DNA from 3 places in the Mesorhizobium sp. M1406 genome. Region 3 is predicted to be linked to each of the others. Evidence: riboswitches for the same ligand, from Rfam matches in the RefSeq annotation. Region 3 holds a riboswitch; each other region holds the start of a gene.
What was found. Region 3 has a riboswitch for S-adenosylmethionine ahead of NKH03_RS06330 (O-succinylhomoserine sulfhydrylase). Riboswitches for the same ligand answer to the same signal wherever they lie in the genome.

Region 1 (10,420 bases), on a different contig from region 3:
CCTGATCAGCCCATCGCCCACCTTCAGTCATCTCGACCAGTATTATGCGCAGTGCGTGATCGGGGGCCCCGGTTCCTTCGTGCTGCCGATCTATGCGGCCGCCGAATTTTCGACGGCCATCCGGCGCAAGCTGATCCTCGAAGTAAGCGGCATTCAGAACAAGGCGAGAATCATCCCCGTCGACGCGGCCACGCCGATAGACTGTCTGCAAGGCGAGCGGGACAGGCGGTTCCTGTCAGATCCGTATTTTCCGGAACTTGACCGGTGAGCCTTGCCGGGACTTGTCGTGCATGCCGTTGTCCCAAAACCGCTGGACACTTTTGGGCGACATGCAATCAGGCCGGTCGGGCGCCAAACTTGTCGCGGAACTCGTTGTAGAGATCGCGGCGCCAGCGCCGGCCATGGACATAGCCGTGCAGTAGCTCCGGCAACGAGTAGCCGAGCGCTGTCGACGAGCGATTGGCCATGTAGCCCTCAAATGCTTGAGGTATCCGGCCTCGGAGGATATCGGCGATAATCTGCCGTGAGATCATGTAGGGCGGAATATGCGGGTAGGCGTCGGCAATATGCGGATGTTTGCCCATCAGGTTCGCATAGGCTTCGACATAGCCGTTACGGCGGCCCGAAATCGAGTTTTCCGAATTGTATTTCGTCCAGTCGATGTCCTCGGACAAACGCGCGCCATGGCGGCGGGCAAGCCGCAGCAGCAATTCGCGATCCTGCATCCGGGTGATGTCGCTGTCATAGCCGCCAATGCCCAGCAAGGCCTCGCGGCGGGCGGTTATCGCGGAGCCGGCGATGAAGATCGTCTGCGCGACCAGCGTCCGTTCCAGCATCGTCGGGCTCACGAATGCGTCGCGGTTGACGCAATTGGTGGCGCGGTTGCCCTTCAGGGAGACAAAAGAGCTGATCAGCACCTGAAGAGTCGGATTGTCATCGAAGCAGGCCAGGGTCCGTTCAAGCCGGTGCGGCAGGTAGACGTCGTCCGAATCGAGGAACGTCACCACGGGCGCCCGCGCTCGCTCGATGCCGGCATTCCTGGCGGCGTTGGCGCCTCGCCATTTCGCGCCGACATAGATCAGCCGCGGGTCTTGAATGCGGGCGAGCGCCGCCTCGGTTCCATCGGTCGAGCCATCGTCAACGACAATATGCTCGAACCTTGGCATGCTCTGGGAAAGCACGCTTTCCACGGCGCGCAACACTGATTCGCGCCGATCGTGGGTCGGCGTTATGACCGTGATGAGAGGGGTCGGTTCGATGATCCCGGCCATGTCGTGTCAGCTGTTTCCTGCGCAGGGTCGCGCGTCTATCCAGGACTTTTCGATTTTCAGAACGGTCGAATGGATCGGACTTTCCTTTCCGCTACACCTCATAGTCGATGTGACGTTACAAAAACCAGCTGCCCGTGTCACTCACCGTGCCGGTCCTTGGCCCGCGCGAGATAACGAATTCCCATTGTTAGCGCTCCAATTGCAACAGCACTGCCGGACAGAGCATTTGCGAATCACCACGGAAGCGACATGCGCGACCGATAGCGCGTATTCCATTACCTCGGACGTAATCGTTTTGCGTTCAACGTTTGAGCAGATTGCTGTTGCGAGGCCAGCTGGTCGGCTTCGATACAAAGGGAATACAAATCATGTGGCCGCTTACGCCGTTGCCCATATGCGCCAGGCCACGATGGGCCCGCAGATCGTCGAATATCTGCACAAGATCGATGCCTGGAGCCTTTCGGCGGCCGTTTTCTGATTCATGGCGGCGATGTGGAGGTGATCGAGAACGACTGGCCTGGTCATCTGATCATCATCGAATTTCCCGACAGGCAGCATGCGCGTAACTGGTACAGCTCGCCGGCCTACCAGGCGATATTGGCGCTGCGTACGGACAATTCAGAGTCCGACGTGGTGTTCGCCGATGGCGTCGAATATCCGCACAAGGCCACGGATGTTCTGAGTTGACTGGTCCCAGACCAATCCAACGTTGCGGGCGTGGCGCAAGGGATCGCGATAAATCGCCTAGCTGTGCCCGACATAGTCAGGCACGGTCTCGATTTCGTCGCGAACCATGCCGGCAGCGAAACTGAACTGGCCCCAAAACGCCAAGCCATAAAATGCCTGACCGACAATCAGGGAAAATGGAATTTGCCAAAGCGGCATCCCTGCTTCTCGGGCATGGCCAACGATACGTCGTGTTGTGCGCCACGACATGGTGAACCATCGGCTGAAAGACTTCGCCACCCGTTGCGTGCGGCTAGGCGCACTAAGCTCCACATATTTGCGGTCGGCATCGCGACCGGTTACCAGTGCACGCCAGTAAAAGAATTTCCAGCCACGTGGCGAGTAATGATAAGCGCGTGCATTGACGTTATAGATCTTGTGACCTTCAAGTTTTAGCTTGCGCATCAGCAATGTGCAGGAGACTTTGAACCCATTATGTTTTGGAAAAGGATTTTTTGTAATCCAGTCGCGCCGAAAAGCTACATTATTGGCATTAATTGCCCTCTTTGAAGCAAATCTCCCGTCCCCATGTGCCATTGGAAAAAACCAAATCAAGGCAAACGTTCTAGAAAAGAAGTCATCATGCAATAGGTAGGTATATCCGTTCACGCAAACAATTTCAGATTGTGCGAACGGCTCAAGTAAAGTTGATAGCCATCCGGGTTCAGCTACGGTATCTGAGTCGGATAAGACAATTACGTCCCCATCGGCTTTCAAGATTCCATTATTCTTCAGGTCGTAATATCGCCCTCCTGGGCAAGCGGCAAAGATGACGTCGGCAACTCGTTCCAGTTGCGGCGCTTCCGCTGTGATGTCGCTACGAAGCGTTTTTGCATCCGCCTCTGTTCCGCCGTGGGAGATGACAACCTTCGGTCTGGCCAAGCCGGCTGAGGAAACCGAAGTGATTTCACGCGCCAGCGCCTTCAGTCCAACGCCGACTTCGCCCCAATCTATGGATTTGGCGTTCTCCATTTCCAAGACGAGCGAGTATGTTGCGCGTTCCTCAACCATCTCTGCACCGACCATTTATCAGCGTCTAGGTGGCTATCGTCGCCGCAACCCAATGTAAAGACAACCCTACGGATCAAGCGGCAGTAGATTCGCAAAGCGCTCCTTGTCACCTATGATCTTCACATCGCCTTTTCGATCAGATCGGACGCTGGCCCAGGTTTCTAAGAGTGCCGAAAGCGCGATGATTGCTGAGGTTGAATTTTGAGGGGTCCGAGTATTGCGACAAGAAGCGCTCCCTCCACTCCCTATTGACGTTGTCTCGTTGGATTTCGAGACCTGAACTGGGGGCTGGTGCAGATTCAGCAGATTCAAATGTGAGTTGCGCGCCTACCAGACCCGCGACTTTCTCAAGGCTGGCCTGTGGATTTGCCAAGAGTTCCTCGTATGTCAAGGACAGGAAAGACAATCCGTTTTTTGCAAGCCAGATGTCCCACGACAGATTCTCCAGCACGATTTTTTCAAGGGCCTCCGCTATCGATGCGCCGTCATAGCGTGGTGAGTTCTGAACAGCCTCAGTAGAGCGAAACCGACCGGTCTGACGAGCGCGTGACCAAGAGATTGCCTGACCAAGGAGATCGCGGCGAGTCAAGCGCACGTAGTGCAGTCCTGGAAGGCTGGCTGGGAGATCCACAGTCTTGGCCACCTGCAAAAACTGGCTTGCAAACAGTTTGGCAGCGTAAATTCCAGAGGGAGACCGCCCATCTTTCAATGCACGCAAAACCTGGGCACGGGGATCGCGAGGATAGTTCGGCATTGCGAGAACACGGCGGCCACCGAACCACTCGAGGGGGTTGCCAAGCTCGGTGGCCGCCATCAATCCGGCCAGATGATTGCTGCCGCTGCGCGGTGAGGTGCAGATGAGAATTCCGGCTTTCAACCCAGCCAGCATTTCCGGCGGGATTTCAACTGGCAGAGGGCGCCTACGAAAAAGATGCATGGCGATCAAGACTACCGCTTCAGTAAGAACACAGCCTGCTGGCCGAAGAAATTCCAAAACCACCACGGCATCGACAGGCCGATCTTCTGGCCATTGGCGTCGAGTGCGGTTGCTTTTTCCACGGTTGCGCCGAGTTCGTCGCACAGATTGACGAAGTCGCGGATGGTGCAGAAATGGATGTTGGGCGTGTCGTACCAGGAATAGGGCAAGTCCTTGGTCACCGGCATGCGGCCGTTGAGGAACAGCGAAAGGCGCACGCGCCAATGGCCGAAATTGGGGAAGGACACGATCGCCCGGTTGCCGATCCTGAGCAATTCGTCGAGCACCAGCTTCGGGTTGCGGGTGGCCTGCAGCGTCTGCGACAGGACGACGAAGTCAAAGCCCTTGTCGGGATAGAATTCGAGGTCCTTGTCGGCATCGCCCTGGATGACCGAGAGGCCGCGCGCCACGCATTCGTTGACGCCGCGCTGCGACAGCTCGAGTCCACGGCCGTCGACCTGCTTGGTGTCCTGCAGCAATTCAAGCAGCGAGCCGTCGCCCGAGCCGACATCGAGCACGCGGGACCGCGGCGGGATGAGATTGGCGACGACCTCGAGGTCGACGCGCTGGTCGCGGTTGACGCTCATTGGCTCAATCCTCTCGCCCGGGCCGCCGAGCCGATGAAGCCGTTGATGGCGGCAAACAGTTCCGGCTCGTCGAGCAGGAAAGCATCGTGACCGCGATCGGTCTCGATCTCGACGAAGGATACCGACGCGCCGGCCGCGTTGAGCGCATGCACGATCGAGCGGCTCTCCTCGGTCGGAAACAGCCAGTCCGAGGTGAAGGACACCAGGCAGAAGCGGGTTTTGGTGCCGGCAAAGGCGTCGGCCAACCGGCCGCCATGGTCGGCGGCGAGGTCGAAATAGTCCATCGACCGCGTCATGTAGAGGTAAGAATTGGCGTCGAAGCGATCGACGAAGGTCATGCCCTGGTGGCGCAGATAGCTCTCGATCTGGAAGTCGGCGTCGAAGCCGAAGGTCAGAGCTTCGCGATCCTGCAGGTTGCGGCCGAATTTCCGGTGCAGGGCGGCCTCCGACAGATAGGTGATGTGGGCGGCCATGCGCGCCACCGCCAAGCCCTTTTCCGGGCGTTTGCCGTGTTCGAAATATTTGCCGCCATGCCAGTCCGGATCGGCCATGACAGCTTGCCGGCCGACCTCGTGGAAGGCGATGTTCTGCGAGGAATGGCGCGCACCGGTGGCGATCGGCAGCGCCGAGAAGACGCGCTCCGGGTAGCTCGACGCCCATTCCAGCACCTGCATGCCGCCCATCGAGCCGCCAAGCACGCAGAACAGCTTTTCGATGCCGAAATGGTCGATCAGCATCTGCTGCGCGCGCACCATGTCGCGGATGGTGATGATCGGCAGGTCGAGCCCATAGGGTTTGCCGGTGGCGGGATTGGTCGAGGCCGGTCCGGTGGACCCCAGACAACCGCCGATGACATTGGAGCAGATGACGAAGAAGCGGCTGGTGTCGATGATCTTGCCGGGGCCGATCAGCACCTCCCACCAGCCCGGCTTGCCGGTCACCGGATTGGTGCTGGCGACGTGCTGGTCGCCGGTAAGCGCATGGCAGACGAGGATGGCGTTGGAGCGGGCGTCGTTCAGCGTGCCATAGGTCTGGTAGGCGATCTGGAACGGCGACAGCAGCGTACCGGCGTCCAGCTTGAGCGGTTTGTCAGGCCCAAAACGCAAAACCGGGCTCGATGGCTGGTCGGCCTCGTTGTTGGTTTTGCGAGCACGCAGAGCGGCCATTGCATCCATCTCACACCTTGATCCCTGCACCGTGTTTTTCGAAAATCGATGCCGATGCGGTATCCGGCCGGCGCGGACAACAAAAAACCGGCATTGCAGTCGCAAAGCCGGTTACAGGATGCAAGCGGCCCTTTAGCAAGTTGTTTAACGTGGCTGCAAGCCGACCGGCCAAATCACCACGGAAGTTCGCACCCTTCTAGGCCCGTGGCGTGCTGGCGTCAACGGCCAGCCTTTGTCCGGAGGCGGTCACCTCTCGACATTGCGGGCCACGGCTTGTATTTCCGCTGCGGCTTCCCTGAGGAGCGTTCTCGACGGATTTTACGACATGAGCCAGACACCGGACAAGGCACGTCCAACCCCGCGCGCGGGCATCATGGACATCGATGCCTATGTGCCGGGCAAGAGCACGGCGCCGGCCGGCATCGCCAAGGTCTACAAGCTGTCATCGAACGAGAACCCGCTCGGTCCGTCGCCAAAGGCGATCGAAGCCGCGCGCGAGATTGCCGGAAAGCTCGATATCTATCCCGACGGCACCGCCAGGCGGCTGCGCGAAGCGATCGCCGAAGTGCATGGCCTGAACCCGGCCAACATCATCTGCTCGAACGGCTCCGACGAGATCCTCGGCCTGCTGGCGCAGACTTATCTGGCGCCCGGCGACGAGGCTGTCATCACCGAACACGCCTTCATGGTCTACAAGATCTACATCCAGTCGGCGGGTGCCGTTCCGGTGACGATCAAGGAAAAAGATGAGCGCGCCGACATCGACGCCATCCTGGCCGCCGTCACGCCGCGCACCAAGATCGTGTTCCTCGCCAATCCCAACAACCCGACCGGCACCTATGTGCCGTTCCAGGAAGTGCGCCGCCTGCATGCCGGTCTGCCAAAGCACGTGCTTCTGGTGTTAGACGCGGCCTATGCAGAATATGTCCGCCGCAACGATTACGAAGCCGGCATCGAACTGGTCGGCAGCGCCGAGAACGTGGTGATGACCCGCACTTTCTCCAAGATCGGCCTTGGCGGGGCGCGGATCGGCTGGATGTACGCGCCGATGCACATCATCGATGCGATCAACCGCGTGCGTGGCCCCTTCAACGTCAATGCAACGGCGATCGAGGCCGGCATCGCGGCGATCCGCGACCGCGCCCATATCGAGCGCAGCGTCGCGCACAACGAGATCTGGCTGGCATGGCTGAGCGAGGAGTTCACAAAGCTTGGACTGCGGGTGACGCCGAGCGTCGGCAATTTCATCCTCGTTCATTTTCCCGAGGACGACAAACATTCCGCAGCTGCGGCGGATGAGTATCTAACGGCGCGCGGCTATATATTGAGGCGCGTTTCCGGCTACGGCTTTCCCTACGCGTTACGCATGACCGTCGGCACCGAAGAGGCCAATCGCGGCGTTGTCGCCGCACTCACGACATTCCTGAAAAGCTAGAACGCCATGACATCACCGATGTTTGAAAAGATCGCGCTGGTCGGCATCGGCCTGATCGGTTCGTCGCTGGCCCGCGTCATCCGCCGCGAGGGTCTGGCCCACCACGTCGCTATCTCGACCCGCAGTGCCGCGACACTGGCGCGAGCGAAAGAACTTGGGCTCGGCGATAGCTACACCACCGATGCGAAGGAGGCGGTTCGCGATGCCGATCTGGTCATCGTCTCGGTGCCGGTCGGCTCGTCCGGCACCGTGGCCGAGGAAATCGCACCGGCGCTGAAGCCGGGCGCGATCCTGACCGATGTCGGCTCGACCAAGGCATCCGTCATCGCGCAGATGCAGCCTTATGTGCCGGCCGGCGTCCATTTCATTCCCGGTCATCCGCTGGCGGGCACGGAAAAATCCGGCCCCGATGCCGGTTTCGCCGACCTGTTCGACAATCGCTGGTGTATCTTCACGCCGCTGCCCGATACCGACCCGGACGCGCTGGAACGGCTGTCGGAATTCTGGCGCCGCTGCGGCGCCAACATCGATACGATGGATCCCCAGCATCACGACATGACGCTGGCCATCGTCTCGCATCTGCCGCACATCATCGCCTACAACATCGTTGGCACCGCCGATGATCTGCAGTCGGTAACCAAGTCCGAGGTGATCAAATATTCGGCTTCCGGCTTTCGTGACTTCACCCGCCTTGCCGCTTCCGACCCGACCATGTGGCGGGATGTGTGCCTGCACAACAAGGATGCCATCCTCGAAATGCTGGCGAGGTTCTCGGAAGATCTGGCGTCGCTGCAACGCGCGATCCGCTGGGGTGACGGCGAAAAACTCTTCGACCTGTTCACCCGCACCCGCGCCGTGCGCCGCTCGATCATCGAGGCCGGCCAGGACATCGACGTGCCCGATTTTGGCCGCCAGGCGGTCGAACACCCGGCAAAGACCTAAGTCTGTTTCAGGCGGGCCAGGTCGCGGCAACCATGGCCAGCGTCTCGGCTCTATTCGGCGCACCAAGCCTGCCGCCGAAGCGCAGGCATTTGAGCGCGGCGGCCGCACTGGCAAAGCGCAAAGCCTGCTCGACGGGCATGTCCTCCGCCAGGCCGACGGCGAAGGCGCCGTGAAAGACATCGCCGGCGGCCAATGTGTCGACCGCTTTGATTCTCGGCGCCGCGACGTGGCGCACACGGCCTGCGGAACGGTCGTGCCACCAACTCCCCGCCGCGCCGCCAGTCACCGCGACAAAGGCGTCGGTGCGGCTGGCGAGATCGGCGCAAGCCGTTTCCGGATCGAGCGCCTGGCCGCAGACAATGCGAGCCGCCGGCTCCGATGCAACGATGTGCGTGGCGAGCGGCAACAGCTGTTCCAGGACCTCCAGCGGAGCGGTGTCGGCATCGAGGATCGCCGGCCGGCCACCGGCGCGCGCCGCCTTCAGGGCAAGTGCTGCCGCACCTGGCCAGCGGACATCGACCAGTACGGCATCGAATGCGGAGAGGTCGGCGACCGGCAAGGCTTCGGGATCGGCCTGGGCAAGCCTGTCATAGAACGGCACGATGATGCGCTCGCCATGCGCGTCGACCAGAATCGAGGCCAGCGCCGAGCGGGCGCCTCTGACGCGGCGCACAAAGGTGCAATCGACGCCTTCGGCCTCGACGCTGGCGATGAGCTGGTCGGCGATGACATCGTCGCCGGCGCTCGCCCAAAGCGATACCTCGGCGCCCAGGCGGTGCGCGGCGCAGGCAGCGCTGGTGGCCATGCCCGAGGCGATCTGGACGCTGTCGGAGGCGATGAACTTGCCCTGATGCACGGGCAGTGTCTCGACACGCAGGATGGTGTCGAGCGTCAGCGCGCCGACGCTTAGAAGCTTTGCCGGTCTGTTCATACTGGGATGCTTAATTGAGCGGCTTGATCTTGCCCAGTGGGATGAAGCCGAGCGAGGCCTTGCCCTTGACCACCTTGAGCGGCATCGACGGTTCGTTGCCGAGCACCGCCAGGGCAGAAAAGCCCTGCTCGATCTGGCTTTTCTGCTCGGGTATGGCGGCACCGAGGATGGCCGCCACCGCCTTCGGGTCCTTCAGCCTGATCATCAGATTGGCGTTGACCAGGCCCTCGGCATCGACCGAGAGCGGTCCCGAAACAGTGATGCGCGCCGTCCCCGACGACAGGTCGAGGTTGCGGATTTCGATCGCCTGGCCGCGCAGGCTTTTCACCTGCGTGCCAATCAACGCGACGCCGTTCTTCAGCGTTGCGTCGCCGCTGGCATCGAGCGCCGGCAGCACGCGCCCGCCGATCGCGCCGGGGTCGATCTCGAGATCGCCGAAACTGCCGAGATAGTCGATGTCCGACCCATTCGGCCGCAGTTGGCCGGCCGCCTTGCCGGCGCTGAACAATTGCACCGGATCGGTATCGTCGGCCGGATCGGTCTGGCCGGACAAGCCCTCCGCCTCCAGGGCAATCCGTTGCGGTAACGGCCACCACAATTTCACGTTGGCCTGCAGATTGTCCCAGTCGATCCACAGCGGCGCCATGCCTGGAACGGAAGTCCTGAGCGGGCCGCGCAGATTGGCAACCGGTGACAGAGGCTGGATGATCTGGGCGGCTGCGTTGAAACTGCCGGCCGAAGCGGCGATGTTCCTGGCATCGTCCTCGTAAGCCAAATTGTCGCAGGAGACGGTAAAGCTCAGGGGATAGCCGCTGACCTGGAGGTTGGCGCAGCCGGCTTCGACGCCAGTTTTGTTCAGCGTGGCAACCGCCTTGTCGGCCTCGCTCCTCACCCGGTCAGCCAGATAGAACCAGCCGCCGCTGTAGATGGCAAACAGCACCACGACGAGCGCGGCAAGCCACAACAGGCGGCGACGTTTACTCGGCTGGCGTTCGTCACTTGACGTCATACTTTGGCTCTCGTTAACGCATGTGTGTCGCGGACGGACAGTCGATCCCGCCAACAATAGGTAGACAGAGACGAATGGGTAGACGGGGACAGGCGGAAAAGACACCGGTCCCGGTGCGGTGTTGGCATCTTTTGCAATCAGGCGCGGCGATATGGGCGATTTTTGGGTGTTTGGCTATGGTTCGCTGATGTGGCGGCCGGGTTTCGCGCATGTCGAGACACAGCGTGCCCGCCTGCACGGCTACCGGCGCTCGCTTTGCGTCTATTCCTTCGTGCATCGCGGCACGCGTGAACGGCCGGGGCTGGTGCTCGGCCTGGATCGTGGCGGCTCCTGCATCGGCTTGGCGTTCCGCGTTCCCGGCGACTT
Region 2 (9,331 bases), on a different contig from region 3:
GGTCAACTCCTAAGTCCGCATAATCGTCATTTGAAGCAGCTAAGTCCGGATGCCGACGCGTTAGCCTCGCTAAACGAAGATTGGAAGCTACTAAAGATCGACGAAAGAATGGAGATTCATTACGCAGCCGGCGGGGCGGATGCAGTAGTGTATCCAGAAAGCGCCCTACCCACCCTAATCGGTCCGAAGCACAGCCTGATCCCATCGTGCGACCACTTCTCAATAGTTAGGCCATCAAATTATGACGACATATCTTACAAGATTATTAGGAATTTTATCACAGCGGGGCCAACCTCTCCTTCTATAAAAAGTAACGGAAATTCGGTTGCACGAATCGCCGATCCGCTATTTGACATATATCACCTGAGTGACGAACAGTATTATTTACAACGGCCTGACGACGACTATATATTGCGGGCCACTCTTGGTGCTCCCGTTTGGATCTCTGGTGATAGCGGGGTGGGTAAGACTTCCCTTGTAAGACGGATGGTGATCCGCTCTGGGTGGAAGCTGCAGCATATTATGCTAAGTGGTTATTTGTCACCAGACACAAACCCGACTTCGGCTTTTCTTCGTGAAGCGATCGCGTTGGAGACAGGAACCTACGCCAGAAGCTCCGATGACATACCTACGTTGATTTGGGATCTTAAATCCGCAATCTCAAACTCAAACGTGGCTGTGAGATGCTTCTTGGTCGAAGAAATACCTGTGACAGATAGTAGGCTATTAGATTTCATTGTAGGGGCTGTTAATATAACGTCTCATTTTGATTCGGATGACACCCTCAGTGGTCAAGTTAGATTTGTCTTCACGTCGATAGCCAACCCTGACAAGGTTATTCCGACAGGATATAGCAAGGTGAGGGAGCGGATCAGCTTCGTCAGAGCCAACCGGTGGAAAGTAGATGAGGTCGGCGGGTTGCTGAGCTTGATAAAGCCACCTACCGGAATTTCGCTCAGCGCACAGGACGACGAAAGCGTCATCCGATCGGCGAACGGGATGCCGAGATTTGTAAAACATGTGTTACGTGACCTGCGCGATCGAAGAGACACAGGCGAGAGCCTACCTGATCGAGTTAGGCGACTGGAAGCGGAGGACAAGTTTTGAAGAAGCTTCGTCCGTCAGCGATTATTCCTGATCATTTGTACGTCGACCGAGAAGCTGACCGTCAATTGGAATCTACTGTTCTGGCAATGGCGCGTCCGCCATATGTGCTGGAAGCGCGGCAAATGGGAAAGACCAATCTCCTCTTGCACATCAAGAAGAAGCGAGAGGCCGAGGGGGACGTTGTCCCATACTTTGACCTGTCGGTTAGGATCGATGACGTATCATCCTTTTTTCGTCACCTGATAGACTCGATTGTTAACGGAAAGGGCGCGTGGCAAAACGCAACCAGAAATTCGATTATAGCCATCAGGAAGATGGGGATAGCTGAGCCACATCGCGAGTATGAACTAAGTCTTCTGGAGATTCTGCGGGAGATATTTCCGAGAAAATTGATTATAATATTCGACGAGATCGATTCAGTTGTTTCTACATCGTATTCAGATCGTCTTTTCTCTCAAATCCGTAGCATGTATTTTTCTAGGGTAAATTACTCGGAATATGAAAGATTGACCTATATTCTCGCCGGAGTTGCAGAACCGTCGGAGCTTATAAAGGATCGGAGTATCTCACCTTTTAACATTGGCGAGAAGATTTATTTGAAGGATTTTTCACAAAGCGAAATTGTGAAATTTATGGCCAACGCCGGGTGCGCCTTTACCTCCTCCGTTATTGAAGAAGTCTTTCGTGTTACGAGCGGCAATCCGAGGATGACCTGGGATGTCACTTCGGAGCTGGAAGACATAGGGCTTGGACAGGTCGAAGTGAGCGTCGAAGACGTGAGCAATGTAGTAGAAAAGCTTTATCTGCGACAATTTGACAGAGCTCCGGTTGACCACATAAGGGTGCTTGCTGAATCAGACAGCAGTGTAAGGGCTGCGATAGGTTCAATCAGGTGGGGTAACGTCGAGGACATCGATCCGAAAACTAGATCGGCCCTTTATCTATCGGGAATAACTACTTATGATTTAGCTGGCCGCCCGGTAATAAAGAATCCGATCATAGACGCGGCTTTGTCTGATGAGTGGCTCTCAACAATTGCCGCGCGCGAAAGAGGCCCACTCAGGGTCGCCGCTGATCAATTCCGACTCGGCGCCTATGCAGAAACCGTCAGATTAATCTCTTCGTTCAAGGACGAGGCCGCCGACACACTGCCTTACGACAGCCAGTATCAGTTAGCACTCTCCTTGCTCTACCTTAACAGGCACGACGAAGCTGTATTAGAATTTCAGAACCTTGTGGATCGTCCATCTGAGGCGGAACGGTCGATGGCAGCGCTTTATCACTACGCGACGGCGCTCGCACGCTCCGGAGACAGGATTTCCGCTATCTCAGCCTACCGCATGGTCGTACGCAGTGAAACCAAGTCGGCCAACGTTGCAAAGGCCGGTTTGATAGCGGCGCTCGCTGCAGAGGACACTGCTGAAAGTCGGGAGGAAGGGCGCAAACTTGGCAACGGTATTGCGAGTGAGCCGCCGTTAGGCGACGACGACGAAACCCGCATTTTTGCGGCAATCCTATATTCACTTGCCACCATCGAGGCCCGCGAAGGAAATACCGTATCGGCCTTACGAAATCTAAAGACCGCGCTGTCGGTAGCCCCAAAAGAACAGCAACCGGCAATTCTTGGGCGTATGTTCAGGTTTGGGCAGGAGCCAAAAGATATATTCTTGTTGGAGAAAGCAGTAGATATCATAGCGGAGACAAAAGACAAGAGAATAAACACGTTCTCAGACCTAGATTCGAGCGACGTTAGAATTGGTGAACTAATGTCTTTGCTTGGGGGGGTAGGACGCGATGATTTGATAGAGCGTATTATAAAATCTAGTTTTAATATAGACAGATCGAGGCCTAATTCTGTTAGAATTTCTCTGGATTTGATCAAATTGTTGCCGGAAGACCTTCATTCTGGGCTTACAACATTCATTTGGAGAAAGGTTCACGCTGACGAAGCCATAATATTAAATGATCGTCTCGAGTCACTTCGCACAATATCTCAGTCCGGACCGGTCCATTTCCGTTCGCGGGCGCTAAGGGAATTTATGGCGCTGGCACTTAGGGTAGCACATTCGGACCAATTTCTGCCCGATGAAGACCTTTTGTTCCTACTGACACAAGCGCAGGCGCTCGTAGCCGGCAACAAATCTGGAAAGGCGTTCGAGATTATGGATGCAATCCGTGCTGGCTTGGGTACCGTGACGCCCGACCGGGCGATTGTTGGTTTTGTCGCGGCATATCAAGATATGAATGCTGCTCGCCAGATTGGTGATAGACCAAGATCAAGGCGAGCCGCCCAGTACCTGACGTCGATCGTAGCTGAGCATAGCGCTATGCTGGATGAGAGCGGGTCCCAATTCGGGAATTTGATTAAATCGGCTACTGAGATGGCGCAGCAGGTTTTGCGAGAGACGATATTGCAAACTCCTCGGGCAACAGTACTGCCCCAAACCAACCCCAGAAAACTTGGCCGGAATAGTCGAGTTATCGTACGCAGCCCCCATTCTGGCGAACAGTTCACTGCAAAATTTAAGCTAGTCAGAGACAAAATAGTCTCAGGAGAACTGGTCATCGTAGACGAGAAATAGGCAGAACGGTTCCCGGCTCGCTTCGGACCCACCCCCCGGCCTTCGGGCAAACCGCCCGCCCGTCTTGGGGACGTGCGTGCCAACTCGAGGTGGCCTTGAAGCGGTCGGCAGATCGTCGCTCTCGATCAGTGCGTCAGCCTCGTCGGCTAGCACCCTGGCGGCGGCAATGGCATCGGCGGCCTGCTTCGGGCTGAACCCGGCTTCCTTCGCGGCTTGTTGGCGGGGTGAACCTGTTTCCTTCGTGGAAATAGGTTCGAGGTCTGTTCGCTTGCCGTTCTCCGCCTCGATCTCGGCCAGCAGTTCACCCGACCGGATCATTGCCCGGTCCTGAATGCGCCGCGCCGCCCGAAACAAGCTCTCGTCATTCATCTGCCGGGCATAGGAGGCCAGCGCCTGCGCCTTCGCCGACCAATGCCTGCACTCGTCGACGCGGACGCACCGGGCGAGCGCCTTGCGCACCTCCTGATAGGTCTCGGGCAGCGGTGCTGAGCGGATGGGTCAGGGGATGGTGGTTGTTCTCGATGCCGCGCTGGGTGGTGCGGGTGCCTCACCACCCTCGGCCAGCTTGGTGATGGTCGGCGCCGATGGACCGTCGACCACCTCCTCAAACTCGGCTGTCGGGATGTTGGCGACCCGCACCGCCTGAACCTGCTGATCCTTCGACATGCCCGCCTCCTCGCGGCCTGCCACTGGGAAGAAGTGCCGTCGCCGTTATTTTTTCGGTGACCTCTGGCGTCGAACTCCTTCAGCTATTCACCGGCTCGCCTGATCCCCCGCGCCTTCAGCCCCGCATCATCGAGTGCAGGATGGCCTGCATGTGCTCTTCCAGGTCGAGTTCACCCCGTCCTCAACGGCCAACAGGTACTCGGCCTTGGCCCGGCGGTTGCCTCGGCTGATTGCTGGCCACAGATGGCCAGCAGCGCCACCTGTTCGTTCCGGTCAGCTCTAGCGCGGTCATCCCTGCTGCTCGCCGCTCGATTAACAATGCGGTGGAATGCTGCATAGGCCGCCTCGTGCGCCGCGATCAGTGCCTGCAGCTTAGGCGAGACCCTTACCTCAGCGGACACCGGGTCGACGGCAACCGCCGCGCCGGTCAGCGCGAGAAGAGTACGGCGGGTGATCGCGGGCATGGATTATGTCCTCCTGGCTGCCGATCCTGCCGACCATAACATCGCCGTGGCAGGCCGCAGAGATGGTCAGATGCTATCTGCTGACAATGCGGTCAGTTGGCCATTGGAACCCAGAAGGTGTGGTGAAGTGGGCACATAAACGCCCTGAGCCATTAAGTTGGGCGTTCTGGAGATGGCGAGTTCAGGGAAATTGGTCCAAAGCTTGCCGATGAGCCGAGGCAGTTGCTCCGTTGGCCACCGTTGATCAGGACACCTCCCGCAAGTACCGCTCCAACTCGGTCGCAAGGATTAAGGTGCGCCTTCCCGATTTGCTCGCATGCAGTTTGCCTTCGCTAAACAATTTATAGAGCATTGACCTAGAGATACCCGTAATCTCGGTAACGTCTGAAAGCCTATAGGTAAGTTTCTCGGGTTCACGAAGATCAGGGGCTGGCTTCTTCATTTGCTCGATGATCTCTAGAAGTCGCGCGATATCATTTTCGATGCGCTTCAGTCGCCGATCAAAATTGTCGACCAACGCGGCCACTTCCTTGAAAACGTCGTTCATCAGCCTCGGCCTTCCCATCAGGATGTCGATAAACCCCCAACATCCGAAAATGTGCGGGAAAGAGGGGCCCCACATTCGACCCACCCCCGGCCTTCGGGCAAACCCCTGCGGGCCAGGTCGGGGTCGTCCAGCTGCCGTACCGGCTACCAGCGCGAGCCGAGCGGTGTCCGCAGCATTGTGGTTTCGTCTCGCTGCTAGCCATGCTCGCGATGCGGCCAGACCTTCGTCAGCTTCGGGATTGCCCGATTGGCATTCGCCCAGTCGATGGCCGCCATCCAGCTGGGCGCGACGTGCTTCAGCGTGTCGGAGGCGTGGTGCCAGATTTCGACGCGTGGATCGCGACCGCCGGGGCGTTTGGTGTTGGTGGCGCGGGCGCGCTGCATTAGCGTGTAGCCGGCGACATCGCGCATCGAGGTGGGTTTCTGCGGGACGTAAGTCATGTGGCAGGCCTGTTCCTCACTCAGCAGCGGGGAGGTGACGGTGCAGGCGGCTGAAGTCGACCGTCAGCACCGGGAGCGGGCCCGCTGCACCTATCTGGCCGCAGCAAGAGCAGGAAGCAGCCGGAACGACTTACGGTAGCCGGGGTTGGTCGGCTCGAACGTCTTGGTGATGACCTTGTCGGCGAGCTTCACGAACTCCGCCAGCGTCATCTCGACGTGGCCGCCGTTAGCGGTGTTGTCAATGACGACGATGTTCTGGGTACCGTTCCAGTCGAGGCTGTGCTTCACGGCCATCAGTATTTTCCCCTTGTGCGGTCGCTAAGACCGCGTGTGTATTAATTCAGCGAGATTAGCTGCCGGTGAAATCTTAGTATGAGACGGATTGATCGGCTGAGCCAATGCTGGCCTTGTCCATGCTCTGCTGGCAGGCAAGTAGCGAACGAAAGGCCCGTTTGGTGTAAGCCGGGGATAAGTATCGACAGTGCGGCGATCAGGATTTTTCTCATTTTGATTATCCCTTCGGTGCCTACCATTTCGGTGGCGGCCTTTGCCCGCGAAACCGGCGGCAAACACAAGCTATAGTGGACAGGCTCAGGCCTGTCGTTAGCGCCGAATTTGGGAAATTGTCCCGCCATCCATTTCTGATTGGCCTGTCAATCGGGGCACGCCTAAGTGGATATTTCTGCCGCTTCGGATGCCAATACAGGTGAAGAGTGCGGCCTCGGTAGCCTTGCGGCCAATCTCCCAAAAAGCTTTAAAAAAGCGAAAACGTGCGGATTATGGAGGCCCCACATCGTGCCCCGGCCCCGTCTTCGGGCAACCGCCCCGGGGCGATCAGGTATGTTACGCACTATGCAGGATCGCCCTAGCCTTGGTCCTTTTTCTTGATCATGCCCATGATGCGGGCGTTGTGTGCCGCAATCCGCGCTCCGGTCATCGCCGGATGCACGTCACCCTCGAAACGAACACACCGCATACAGAGACGTGCCTCGGCCTCGCTTGGCACCGTGGTGATCCAGCCGCAGTACCGGCACGTGTAAGGTATGATCCCGGGCTCCGCGCGCTGGCTGTCGGCGTCGGTTCGTCGTCTATCATGTCGCCCCCTCAAATTCCTTCCGTAATGCGGATGGGAAGCTTCAGATCGATCAGCCGACCTGCAGGAGGGATAGCGTGAGTTGGTCCCTTGCATCGACCCACCGGCTGTCGTCGTTGGCGACGTCACCCTCGCAGAACACCAGATGCGGCTCATCGCTCCTGCGCCCGAGCTTTGGGCCTAGGTCCAGCTTCTTCAGCAGGCGGTAGGCTTTGCCAGTCGGACCCGTCTCAAGATCGAACCAGGTCTCCCAGAAAAATCCGTCGACGTCGTAGTCGTAATCCCCGGGGTCGACCCCGTGTTCCTCCCAAATGGCGCTGTGTTCGACCTCAGCCTCGTGTGCGATGCCCTCGCTGATAAAGAACTCCCGCCATGTTGGCGGCGAGGGGCAGAAGGTCCATTGACCGACAGTCAGCAGGTAGCCCTGCTCGCCACTGTCATACCAGCACATGGTCTCGGCGACCTGCGCCGGGGACGCGAGCAGGGGCTGGCCAGTTCTACCAACGAACGCTCGCGCGTGCTTGACGAATGCCGCTGTGAGCAGGCCGCCCGCGCCAATCAGAAAACCTCGCCTTGAGAGCATAAGAACCCCCAGAGTTCACACGTGCATCTGGAGGGCTGAGACCTACTGTTGCCCATTGAGGGCCACATCGTCTTCACCACCGTTGCCGGTCAAAGCTGGTTGGCGGGGCCGGGGCCCTCTCTGGATGCAGGGATTGGTCTACCAAAGCGATTGCACGTCGGCAAGCCTTCTCCTCATGGGTGGAAGACTGGGGGCTCTGAAATCGAGCAGCCACACCCACCCCCCATCGGGCTGATGGTGCCGGACTGCCCCGGCGCGCTGGACCGTCGGGCTATCTCGACGTTTTGCGCATATTTGTTTTATGCCGATGAGGACGATGTTGAGGAGCCGGCCCAGTCGAGGAGAGGTCGATCTCAACGATGACTACGAAACCACCCACAACGAGGAGGACTGACCCCCATGAAAACTGTTCTTGCCATCCTGCTGCTCGCTGGCGCTATCGCCAGCGCCCACGCCGAGGAGCCGGTGCCACCGCAGTTCAGCGTCGACAAGCTGATGAAGTCCCTCGCTGCCGACAAGGCCGCGCCCCTGACCGCCGCCCAGCAGGCCGCCATAGACGCCGCCAGAGCTAAGGTCCAGCAGGCCGCTGATGAGGCCTCTGCCAGAGCCGCCGCCGAGGAGGCGGCCAAAAAGCAGGCCTACAGACTTTGGGTCAATAAAGTTCGGGAGGACAACTGGAAGAACGTGCCAGTCGAGAAGCGGATGCCGATCCTGATGTGGTGCTATGGGCAAGCCGGCGGTGTCGATGGCAACGTGCCCGACTACAGCAAGGAAGCAGATTGCCTCCAGCGCCAGCTTGATGGCTGGGCGCGCGTCGACCAGCTGATCCCGCCGGAGAAGAATAACTGAGCCATGAACCACCTTATGTGGGCAGGCCTCGACCTGCCCGATGAGTGGGACGAGGGCGAACTGCCTGAAGACCTGCAGGACTGGAGCAAGGGCGGGCCGTGATCGTCCAGGGGGTTGGGCCGGAGGCCGGGCAGGGGTCGATTATGTTGGGCCCGTCACGCGATGCTTGGGACGTCCATGCCTTCCGCGCTTGCTGCATCGATGTCAGCGGTCTGAAGCCGCCAGCGGCTTCGACAACGTATTCGCGGGCTTCGTTTGCTGCGATTTCTCCTCGATCATTGGCCCTGCCACGGGATCGGCTACATGGCCCGAAGAGGCTCGCCAGCCTTCTTCGACGCTATACTCGTCAACGCCGGTTTCAAGATCCATTAACAGCGCGCAGCTGCCCAATCCGTGCCTTGGCACAGAACGCTTCTATGAGCATTGAGCGGCGGGCTTAGTAGGTGAAGGTCGTGCCGGCCCGCTGCATTGCGGTGACCGTATTCCAGTATGCCTGCTGAGATGCCATCTGCCGTTGCGCCGAAGCTTGCTCCTCCATGACCCGCCTCTGGTCTTGCCCGACGCGGCAATTGACATAGGCATCTGTGCCGGGCCGAGCGCCGTAGCTGCGGCAGATTTGATCATTGCGAGCGGCGAGTTCTTCCGTTGACATGCAGCCGGTGATTGCAAGGCTTGCCGCAAGCGCGGCGATAGTCAGGCGTAATTTCATTAGGATTGTCCCGGTTTTAGTGAGCAGCCATCGTCAGGCGCGGTTGCAAGGCCGCGCGACCGGCCAAAGCCGATTTCGGCTAAATTCTCAGCGTGGAGATGCTGGCTATCGGTGCTTTTCGAAGCCGGGCGGCACATTGCAGGTCTCACGTAAAGTTACAAGAGTGTAACAATGTGAACGCTAAAATGTCGCAGCGCATGGCAATCACGGGCCGACATCCAGCCGGCACGATTTTCCCGGTCATGATGGTTTCCGAGACGCGGCCCGTGCGCCGGGATAGGGGCCCCTGCA
Region 3 (10,420 bases):
GATGTGATTGCCGCCGTCTTCATCGGCGGCGCCTCGGCGATGGGCGGCGTCGGTCAGGTCATCGGCGCGGTGGTCGGCGGCTTCATCATGGGCGTGATGAACAACGGCATGTCGATCATGGGCGTCAATGTCGACTGGCAGCAGGTCGTCAAAGGCCTGGTGCTGCTCGGCGCCGTGATCTTCGACGTCTACAACAAGAACAAGGTTTGACGGGCCAGCGAGGCAACGAGGAAAGCATACGGGTCTAGATCGCGATGCTGCCGGCAACCCGCCGGCGTCAAGAAGTCCCTCGGGGACCAAGCTCGCGGGCGCAATCCGGACGACGAGTTCAACCCGTGGCGCGGCGAGGTCCGAGCCGCGCGGGTTAGGGTTTGCCAAACGGCACCGGGCCAAGACAAATGAGAGAGGATTCATCATGCTGATCTCCCAGATTCTCGATGACGCCGAGACCATCCGTGTCGTTGCCCGCAACGGCGGCAAGACCCGGATCATCAACGGCGCCCGCAGCGTCTACTCGCTGGCGATGGAGGCCGCGCGTACCGGCGTCGGTCTCGTCGCGCTGATCGAACGCAAGGGGCTTGGCGAAACGGTCGATCTCGAGGCGGCCTACAAGAAAGGACGGCTGCTGTCGCCGATCAACCATCCCGACCCGGCGCATCTGCACCTGACCGGCACCGGACTGACGCATCTCGGCTCAGCCGCGACACGCGATTCCATGCACAAGAAGCTCAGCGCCGACGGCGAGGAGCAGCTGACCGATTCCATGAAGATGTTCCGCATGGGGCTGGAGGGCGGCAAGCCCGCGAAAGGCCAGATCGGCGTGCAGCCGGAATGGTTCTACAAGGGCAACGGCACGATGGCGGTGGCGCCAGGTGCGGCGCTCTTGTCACCGGCTTTCGCCAAGGACGCCGGCGAAGAGCCCGAGGTGGCCGGCATCTACGTCATCGGCGATGACGGGGCACCGTTCCGCGTCGGCTTCACCCTGTCGAACGAGTTTTCCGACCACGTCACCGAACGCGTGAATTATCTGTTCCTCGCCCATTCCAAGCTGCGCAACGCTTCGTTCGGGCCGGAGATCCTGATCGGCGACCTGCCGTCCGATATCAGAGGCACCTCGCGCATCTTGCGCGACAACGACGTGCTGTGGGAAAAGCCCTTCCTGTCCGGCGAAGCGAACATGTCGCACACCATCGCCAATCTCGAACATCACCACTTCAAATATGCGGCTTTCCGCCAGCCGGGCGACGTGCATGTGCACATGTTCGGCACGGCGACGCTGTCCTTCGCCGACGGCATCAGTACTGAAGCCGGCGACGTGTTCGAGATCGAGGCCAAGGATTTCGGCCTGCCGCTGCGCAATCCGCTCGAGATCGAGCAGCCGGTGAAGGTGGCGGTGAAGGCGCTTTGAAAGGGTGATCTCCCCCCAAGGGGAGGAGATTGGCAGCTCCGACGTCAATAAATATCGAAGTCGAAGTATTTGGCCTGGATCTTCTTGTAGGTGCCGTCGGCGACGATCGCGTCGATGGCCGCATTGAGCTTGTCGCGCAATGCCGTGTCTTCCAGGCGGACGGCAATGCCGGCTTGTGTCTCCGTGCCCTTGACGTCACCGACCAGTTTGCAGCAGCCGTCGCTTGCCTTCTTCAACCAATCCATCAGCACGAACTTGTCCGAGATCACGGCGTCTAGCCGGCCGTTGGTCAGGTCGGTGATCGCTTCTTCCTGGGTCGGGTAGAGTTTTGCCTCGGCGCCCGCCTTGCCATAGGTATTCTGGGCATAGTCGGCCTGCGTGGTCGAGGCCTGGGCGCCGACCGTCTTGCCTGCAAGGGCCGCCGGTTCCGTCGAGGTGAGATCGCTGTCCTTCGGCGCCACCAGAGCGAGCGGTGTCGTATAATATTTGTTGGTGAAAGCGACCTGCTTCTTGCGCTCCTCGGTGATGCTCATCGAAGCGATGATGGCGTCGAACTTCTTGGCCTGCAGGGCGGGAATGATGCCGTCCCAGTCCTGGGTGACGATTTCGCACTCGACCTTCATCTGCGCGCACAGCGCATTGGCGATGTCGATGTCGAAGCCTTCGACCTTGCCGTCCGCTGTAATGGTATTGAATGGCGGATAGGCGCCCTCGGTGCCTATCTTGATTTTCTCAGCTGCCCGCACCGACAGAGAGCCGGCCGCCATCACCAGCATGGCAGCGCCCGCCGCCGATATGATCCATTTCGAAATCTGCATTTTCTTGGTTCCCCTTGAACGCCGCCAGCTTGACGACCAGAAAGGCAGCCAAGCATGGCGAGCCGGCGCAGGCAAGTATTTTGCCAGCGGGCAAAGGGGGTTCAGCGCGCGGGGCGGAAATGCTTGGACAGCTTCAAACCCTGCGCCTGGTAGTTGGACCCGAGATCGGTGCCATAGAGTGCCCGTGGCCGCTTCAGCATGTGCTCGTAGACCAGCCGGCCGACGATCTGGCCATGGTCGAGGATGAACGGCACTTCGTGGCTGCGCACTTCCAGCACCGCCCGGCTGCCGGTGCCGCCGGACGCCGAGTGGCCGAAGCCCGGATCGAAGAAGCCGGCATAGTGGACGCGGAATTCACCGACCAGCGGATCGAAGGGCGTCATCTCGGCGGCGTAGAGCGGCGGCACATGCACCGCTTCCTGGCTCACAAGAATATAGAATTCATCGGGGTCGAGCACCAGTTCGCCAGCGCCTCTCTTGTGGATCGGCTCCCAGAAGTCGACGACCTCCTGCGCGGCGCGCTGGTCGACGTCGATGAGACCGGTGTGATGCTTGCCGCGGTAGCCGACAAGGCCGTTTCGATCGCCGTTGAGGTCGATCGACAGCGCGATGCCGCCGCCGGAAATGTTGGGCGGCTCGGTGGCAACCAGTATCTGCGCGCGATGCAACTGGTGAAGTTCGGCTTCCGACAGCAGCGCATTGCCGGTGCGGAAACGGATCTGCGACAGTCGCGAACCGGTGCGCGCGACGATCGGGAAGGTGCGCGGGCTGACCTCCAGATAGAGCGGACCATGATAGCCGGCGGCGATCTTGTCGAACTCGTGGCCGCGATCGGTCATGACGCGGGTGAAGATGTCGAGCCGCCCGGTCGAGCTCTTGGGATTGGCCGAGGCAGAAATGTCCGCCGGCAATGCCAGGCTTTCGAGCAAGGGCACGATATAGACGCAGCCGGTCTCCAGCACCGCGCCCTCGGCCAGATCGATCTCGTGCAGCTTCAGCCGGTCGAGCTTTTCCGAGACCTTGTGGTTGGGGCCCGGCAGGAAGGACGCACGCACCCGCCAGGCCTTGTCGCCGAGCCGGAGATCGAGGCTGGCCGGCTGAATCTGGTCGGCATCGAGCGCACGTGCCGACTTCAGCGCGCCGGACTGGAAGAGCGCCGAAATGTCCTGATCGGGAAGAATGCCTGTTTGCCGCAAAGCCGGCTCCGCTGCAACGCCGCTGGTACAAACCTCTTAATCAAGCCGGCAATTGACGCAAGCGTGGCGCGGGTCTAAAGGGTCGTTATCCCGTGGTGATTTGGCCGGTCGGCTTGCAGCCACGTTAAACAAGTCGCTAAAGGACCGTCGGGCCGCAAGGCCGTATGGACCGGTTGCGACTTTCGCGGCCGGTTTTTTTGTGTCTGGAAGAAGAGCGATGAGCACCAACAAGCGCAACTGGAAGCCTCAAACGGCACTCGTGCACAGCGGAACGCTGCGTTCCGGTTTCGGCGAAACGTCGGAAGCGATTTACCTCACCCAGGGCTACGTCTATGAAACGGCGGAGGCCGCCGAAGCCCGTTTCAAGGGCGAGGAGCCGGGCTTCATCTATTCGCGCTACGCCAATCCGACCGTCGACATGTTCGAAAAGCGCATGTGCGCGCTCGAAGGTGCCGAGGACGCCCGCGCCACCGCCTCCGGCATGGCCGCGGTGACGGCAGCGCTGCTGTGCAGCGCCAAGGCCGGCGACCATATCGTGGCGGCGCGCGCGCTGTTCGGCTCCTGCCGCTGGGTGGTCGAGACGCTGGCGCCAAGATATGGCATCGAGGCGACGCTGGTCGACGGCACCGACATCGCCAATTGGGAAAAGGCGGTCAAGCCGAACACCAAGCTGTTCTTCCTGGAAAGCCCGACCAACCCGACGCTGGAAGTGGTCGACATCGCCGCGGTTGCCTCGCTCGCCAATTCGATCGGCGCCAGGCTGATCGTCGACAATGTCTTCGCCACGCCCTTGCAGCAGAAGCCGCTGCAACTCGGCGCCCACATCGTCGTCTATTCGGCGACCAAGCACATCGACGGCCAGGGGCGCTGTCTCGGCGGCGTCATCCTGTCGGACAAGAAGTGGATCGACGAGAACCTTCACGATTATTTCCGCCACACCGGGCCCAGCCTGTCGCCCTTCAACGCCTGGACGCTGCTGAAGGGGCTGGAAACGCTGCCGCTGCGCGTGCGCCAGCAGACGGAAAGCGCCGGCAAGATCGCGGATTTCCTCGCCGAGCGGCCGGAAATTGCCCGCGTCATCTATCCCGGCCGCGCCGACCACCCGCAGGCCGATATCGTCAAGAAGCAGATGTCGGGCGGCTCGACGCTGATCTGCCTCGACGTCAAGGGCGGCAAGCAGGCGGCCTTCGCCTTGCAGAACGCGCTCGACATCGTGCTGATCTCCAACAATCTCGGCGACGCCAAGAGCCTGATCACCCATCCGGCGACGACGACGCACAAGAACCTGAGCGACGAAGCGCGTGCCGAGCTCGGCATCGGGCCGGGCACGCTCAGACTGTCCGTCGGCCTGGAAGACACCGACGATCTGCTTGAGGATATCGAACAGGCGCTGAAGGCCTCGTAAGAGGGCTTTGGCTTTCAGGCGCCGGACGGCGTCTCTTCCAGCTCGGCCGCCTTGGTCCCGATGGTCATCGCGTTGCCGCGCCAGTCGACGGCACCGCCGAGCCAGCCGCGTGCCCACATCGCCGGCAGGATCAGGTCGCGCGCCATGATCGCGGCAACCATGCGTGGCGACAGGTACCAGCCCTTGGACCAGGCCAGGGCGCACTCGGGAAGGTAGAAGGCCGCCACGGCAATGGCGGTTGCCCAGAGGCTGAAGCCGGCGCTTGCCGCCGCAATCAGCGCCAGCACCAGCGGCACCGCCGCGCCAGTCAGGATTTCGGGTGCGAAGAACAGCGGGAAGGTGACGCGGCGCAGGCGCGCCCAACGGGCCTGACGTGACCAGATCTCGTCGAACGTGCGCCGGCCAAGCGGCTGTTCGAAGGGCGCGGCGACGAGATTGACGCGCAGGCCGAGGCCGTTGACCAGCTTGGTCGCGGCGGCGTCCTCGGCGATCTCGGCGGCCAACGCGCGGATGCCGCCATTGGCGTCGAGCATCGGCTTGTTCCAGAGCATGCTCTTGCCCTGGGCAAAGCCAAGGCCAAGCGCCTCGCCGGCATATTGCCAGCGCGCCTGGAGCGTGTTGAGGAAAGCGCATTCGACTTCAGCCCAGAAGCCGGCCGGCCGCGAGCCGATCGGCGTCGAGCAGACAAGGCCGGTGTCGGGCCGCCATGCAGCCATCAGGTGCTGGATGTAGTCTCTCGGCATCAACACGTTGGAATCGGCCAGGACGACCCAGTCGTGCCGCGCCGCTTCCCAACCCTTGACGCAATTGTTGAGTTTCGGATTGGCGCTGAAGCGGTCGTCGCCGATCATCAGCCGGGCCGGCACCTTGGGAAACCGGGCAATCGCCCTGTTTATCGGTTTGACTACCGGATCGTCGGCGTGGGCGACGCAGAAGATCAGCTCGTAGCGCGGCCAATCAAGCGAGAAGGCGCGCTCCAGCGTCTCGTGCGTGAACGGTTCAATGCCACGCGACGGCACGATGATCGACACCGGCCGCGGCTTGCCGGTCGGCGGCGCGATAATGCGGCGCCGTTTCAGACGCGAAGCGGCAAGCACGATGCTGGCGAGATTTGAGAGGATAAGAGCAATTGAAAGCGTTGCGGCTATGAGAGTGAGTTCCATCGAGATCCGGTCACTCCAGAAAACCGGTCCGCCAGAACAATCTGGCTGGCATGACGACCGATTTCAACAGTTCGACAGAGCGCCCGAGTCGCGCGGCACTGGTCGGCGCACACCATCATTGTCGTGTGTCACTTAAATGACATTCTTTGCCGGCACCTGCCGTTCGGTAGGCAATGAAAGGACGCGCACCGTTGACCAGCCTGCAAGGAGCGCCGAAAGATACTGGATTGTTTTGGAGCTGCTTATGTACAGCGCCGTCACGCGCAACATCGAAGTGCAGGTCAGGCCGTTCTATCTGGAGGACCGCTCGGATCCGTCCGAGAACCGCTATGTCTGGGGCTATCAGATAACGATCGACAATCAGTCGGACGATTCCGTCCAGCTGTTGTCGCGCTATTGGCACATCACCGATGGCACCGGCAGGGTCGAAGAGGTACGCGGCCCTGGCGTCGTCGGCGACCAACCCGAACTCAATCCCGGCGACAGCTACCAGTACACGTCCGGTTGCCCGCTCTCGACACCCTCCGGCATCATGGTCGGGCACTACACGATGCGCAACCAGCGGGGCGAGACGTTCGACATCGCCATCCCCGCATTTTCACTCGACCTGCCGGGGAAGCGGCGGACGGTGAATTAGCGTCTTTCTCCCCGTCTCTGTACGGGGAGAAATGCCCGGCAGAGGGGCGCCGCCGGGCTGATGAGATTGTCTTCCACGCACAAGGCATCCGAGTGGACGGCGCGGCCATTCGCCGAAGTTCGCGCTGCCCCTCATCCGCCCTTCGGGCACCTTCTCCCCGTAAACAGGGAGAAGGAAGGGACACTCTACTGCGCCGCAAACTCCGCCGGGTCGAAGTCATATTGCTTCGAGCAGAATTCGCAGGCGACGTGAATGCCGCCGTCCTCGGTGCTGTCCTTGATCTCCTGGGCGGAAAAGCCCTCGAGGATGCCGCGGATCTTGTCCCGGGAGCACGAGCACTGGTCGGCGACCGGAACGCCGCCGAAGACGCGCACGCCATGCTCGTGGAACAGCCTGTAGAGCAGCCGCTCGGCGCCGATCGTCGGGTCGATCAGTTCGGTCGGCTCGATGGTGCCGAGCAGCGCCAGCAACTCCAGCCAGGAATTGTCGTCGGGATCGTGGATCTCCTCGCGCGGATCGCCATCGCCGCCCGGCAGGTCCGGCACGCGCATGCGCTCGGGCGACTGCGGCAGGAACTGCGCCAGGATGCCACCGGCGCGCCACTGCTCGCGGGCGCCGCCCGGGCCGGGCGTCAAGAGCTTGGCCACCGACAGCCTGAGATCGGTCGGAATCTGCTCCGACTGACGGAAATAGGTGCGTGCCGCATCTTCCAGCGTCTCGCCATCGAGCTGGACGATACCCTGATAGCGCTGCGTGTGAGCGCCCTGGTCGATGGTCAGCGCCAGCACGCCGGTGCCGAGCAGGGTCTGCTGGGACGTTTCGCCCGCCGCGACCAGCGCTTCCAGTCGGTCGGCATCGAAACGCGCATAGGCGCGCAGCGCCGAGGGCGTGGAAAAATCCGCGACCAGCATGTCGACAGGCCCGTCGGTGCGGGTCTGAAGGATGAACTTGCCCTCGAACTTGAGCGAGGTGCCGAGCAGCACCGTCAGCACACAGGCCTCCGCCAGCAGCCGGGCGACCGGCTCGGGATAATCGTGGCGGCCAAGGATGGCATCGAGCATCGGCCCGAGCTGGACGGTGCGGCCGCGCACGTCGAGCGGGCCTACCTCGAAGGGCACGACGTGATCGTCGCCGGCGTAGCCGAATTCGCCGAGTTTGGGGTGATGTTCAGTCACTCGATAGGTTTCCAACATAACAAAGCTCCGGGGCGCGGCCATGCCGCCCTCTCGGGAGCATGCGTCGAAACGCGCTTGATTTGCGTGATGTGGCGCAAATAGGCATCACACCCCCGGAGATCAAGCTCACAGAGATCAAGCGCCGAGGCACCAGGCGAGCACGGCCTTCTGCGCATGAAGCCGGTTCTCTGCCTCGTCGAAGACCACCGAATGCGGCCCGTCGATGACCTCGTCGGTCACTTCCTCGCCGCGATGCGCCGGCAGGCAGTGCATGAACAGCGCGTCCGGCTTGGCCTTCGCCATCAGCTTGGCATTGACCTGGTAGGGCGAGAACACGTTGTGGCCGCGGGCACGATGCTCCTGGCCCATCGACACCCAGCAATCGGTGACGATGCAGTCGGCCTGATCGACGGCTTCCTCGGGCGAGCGGGTGAAATGCAGCTTGCCGCCATGCGACTGCGACCAGTCGATATGCTTCTGCGCCGGCTCACTGCCCTCGGGGACGGCGATGTTGAGGTTGAAGCGGAAGCGCGCAGAGGCCTCAAGCAGCGAATGCAGCACGTTGTTGCCGTCGCCGGTCCAGGCGATGGTCTTGCCGGCGACCGGACCGCGATGCTCCTCGAAGGTCATGATATCGGCCATAAGCTGGCAGGGATGGGTGTCGTCGGTCAGTCCGTTGATCACCGGCACGGTGGCATTCTCGGTCAGCTCCAGCAGCCGCTCATGCGAGGTGGTGCGGATCATGATCGCGTCGACATAACGCGACAACACCTTGGCGGTGTCGGCGATGGTCTCGGAACGGCCGAGCTGCATCTCGGTGCCGGTCAGCATGATGGTCTCGCCGCCAAGCTGGCGCATACCGACGTCGAAGGACACACGCGTGCGGGTCGACGGCTTGTCGAAGATCATCGCCAGCACCTTGCCTTCGAGCGGCTTGCTGCGCTCGCCAGCCTTGAGGCGGGCCTTTCGCACCACCGCATCGTCCAGCATAAGACGCAGATCGCCTTCGGAAACGGCGGAAAGATCGGTGAAATGGCGAACTGACATCAGCAATGGTTCCGGGATTACTTCGCGGCGGCGGAGGCGATCGCCTCCGCCAGGCCCTTGGCGCCGGCGCGGATGCGGTTGAGCGCGTCGTGGATCTCGGCGTCGGTGACGGTGAGCGGCGGCAACAGGCGAATGACATTGTCGCCGGCCGGAACCGCCAGCAGGTGCTGGTCGCGCAATGCCATGTTCACCTTGGTGTTGGGCATGGCGCATTTGAGGCCCAGCATCAGCCCGGTGCCCCTGATGTCCTCGATGACCTCGGGAAACTCGTCGGCGACCGACGCGAGACCCTGCTTCATCAGCAGCGCCTTGCGCTGGACGTCTTCGAGGAAGCCGTCTTCCAGCACGACATCTAGCACGGCGTTGCCGACAGCCATGGCCAGCGGGTTACCGCCGAACGTGGTGCCATGCACGCCCGCGGTCATGCCGACGGCCGCTTCGTCCGTGGCAAGGCAGGCGCCCATCGGGAAGCCGCCGCCAATGCCCTTGGCGATCGCCATGATGTCTGGCGTAACCCCTGACCATTCATGCGCGAACAGCTTGCCGGTGCGGCCGATGCCGCACTGGACCTCGTCGAAGATCAACAGCAGGCCGTGCTGTTCGCACAATTGCCTGAGCCGCTTCAGCGATTGCGTCGGCACCGGACGGATACCGCCCTCGCCCTGCACCGGCTCGATCAGGATGGCGGCCGTCTCCGGCGTGGTCGCCTTTTCGGCGGCGTCGATGTCGTCGAAACCGACCTGATCGAAACCTTCGACCTTGGGGCCGAAGCCTTCGAGATATTTGTGCTGGCCGCCAGCCGCGATGGTCGCCAGCGTGCGGCCATGGAAGGCGCCTTCGAAGGTGATGACGCGGAAGCGCTCGGGATGTCCGTTGACGAACTGGTAGCGCCGCGCCGTCTTGATCGCGCATTCCAGCGCCTCGGCGCCGGAATTGGTGAAGAACACCTTGTCGGCGAAAGTGGCGTCCACCAGCCGCTCGCCGAGCCGGCTCTGCCCCGGAATCTCATAGAGATTGGAGACATGCCAGAGCTTGGCGGCCTGCTCGGTGAGTGCGGCCACCAGATGCGGATGGCTGTGGCCCAGCGAATTGACGGCGATGCCGCCGGCGAAATCGAGATATCGCTCGCCTTTGTCGGTAACCAGCCAGGTGCCTTCCCCGTGGTCGAAGGCCAGGGGTGCGCGAGCAAAGGTCTCGTAAAGCGCCGAACCGCTCATTATATGCGTCTCCGGTACCGGAAAATCAAAAAAGCCGCCAAAGCGGCGGCCTTTGCGGCTTATCGTGTTTTTCGGCCATGAAGTCAACGAAAACGTCGCGTAGTGCCGCGCGGCAAGCCCTCTGACGAGACGCCGGCTCATAAGCGACCGGGCAAGTTGGGGAAAACCGAAAAAACCGATTCGTGTTGCACTTGGGACTCTTGTCACCGAGTCAGCGCATAGAGTAGTTGTAGACGAGAAATAACTAGATTTCGTGCGGCGGACCTAATCACCAGATATATGTGGTGTCTGCCCCGGCAAATATTGCCGGGTTGGGAATGGATTCCGATTGCCGCACGCTTAGCAGGAGCGCGG

Region 1: another riboswitch for S-adenosylmethionine. It lies ahead of metX (homoserine O-acetyltransferase MetX); the one in region 3 lies ahead of NKH03_RS06330 (O-succinylhomoserine sulfhydrylase).
Region 2: another riboswitch for S-adenosylmethionine. It lies ahead of NKH03_RS13655 (hypothetical protein); the one in region 3 lies ahead of NKH03_RS06330 (O-succinylhomoserine sulfhydrylase).

The regions. Positions count from the first base shown of each region.
Region 1 is NZ_JAMYKW010000001.1:388,967-399,386, forward strand. It holds gene NKH03_RS01960 (DUF1194 domain-containing protein) at 1-268, shown strand, start outside; gene NKH03_RS01965 (glycosyltransferase family 2 protein) at 336-1,271, opposite strand; partial or broken gene NKH03_RS01970 (DUF1330 domain-containing protein) at 1,642-1,958, shown strand; gene NKH03_RS01975 (glycosyltransferase) at 2,016-3,023, opposite strand; gene NKH03_RS01980 (Stf0 family sulfotransferase) at 3,145-3,945, opposite strand; gene metW (methionine biosynthesis protein MetW) at 3,957-4,571, opposite strand; gene metX (homoserine O-acetyltransferase MetX) at 4,568-5,737, opposite strand; SAM riboswitch at 5,850-5,927, opposite strand; gene hisC (histidinol-phosphate transaminase) at 6,063-7,172, shown strand; gene NKH03_RS02000 (prephenate/arogenate dehydrogenase family protein) at 7,179-8,114, shown strand; gene NKH03_RS02005 (sugar kinase) at 8,122-9,045, opposite strand; gene NKH03_RS02010 (DUF2125 domain-containing protein) at 9,056-10,054, opposite strand; gene NKH03_RS02015 (gamma-glutamylcyclotransferase) at 10,206-10,420, shown strand, end outside.
Region 2 is NZ_JAMYKW010000013.1:24,523-33,853, reverse strand. It holds gene NKH03_RS13695 (alpha/beta hydrolase) at 1-1,107, shown strand, start outside; gene NKH03_RS13690 (AAA-like domain-containing protein) at 1,104-3,689, shown strand; gene NKH03_RS13685 (hypothetical protein) at 3,657-4,148, opposite strand; gene NKH03_RS13680 (hypothetical protein) at 4,188-4,355, opposite strand; gene NKH03_RS13675 (hypothetical protein) at 4,526-4,819, opposite strand; gene NKH03_RS13670 (helix-turn-helix domain-containing protein) at 5,064-5,366, opposite strand; gene NKH03_RS13665 (hypothetical protein) at 5,561-5,806, opposite strand; gene NKH03_RS13660 (hypothetical protein) at 5,897-6,100, opposite strand; gene NKH03_RS13655 (hypothetical protein) at 6,952-7,482, opposite strand; SAM-I-IV-variant riboswitch at 7,517-7,615, opposite strand; gene NKH03_RS13650 (hypothetical protein) at 7,882-8,331, shown strand; gene NKH03_RS13645 (hypothetical protein) at 8,768-9,040, opposite strand.
Region 3 is NZ_JAMYKW010000004.1:226,374-236,793, reverse strand. It holds gene mmsB (multiple monosaccharide ABC transporter permease) at 1-210, shown strand, start outside; gene araD1 (AraD1 family protein) at 416-1,408, shown strand; gene NKH03_RS06340 (ABC transporter substrate-binding protein) at 1,453-2,226, opposite strand; gene NKH03_RS06335 (2'-deoxycytidine 5'-triphosphate deaminase) at 2,328-3,422, opposite strand; SAM riboswitch at 3,505-3,582, shown strand; gene NKH03_RS06330 (O-succinylhomoserine sulfhydrylase) at 3,640-4,827, shown strand; gene NKH03_RS06325 (ceramide glucosyltransferase) at 4,842-5,990, opposite strand; gene apaG (Co2+/Mg2+ efflux facilitator ApaG/CorD) at 6,235-6,627, shown strand; gene NKH03_RS06315 (Hsp33 family molecular chaperone) at 6,813-7,844, opposite strand; gene argF (ornithine carbamoyltransferase) at 7,938-8,849, opposite strand; gene NKH03_RS06305 (aspartate aminotransferase family protein) at 8,867-10,066, opposite strand.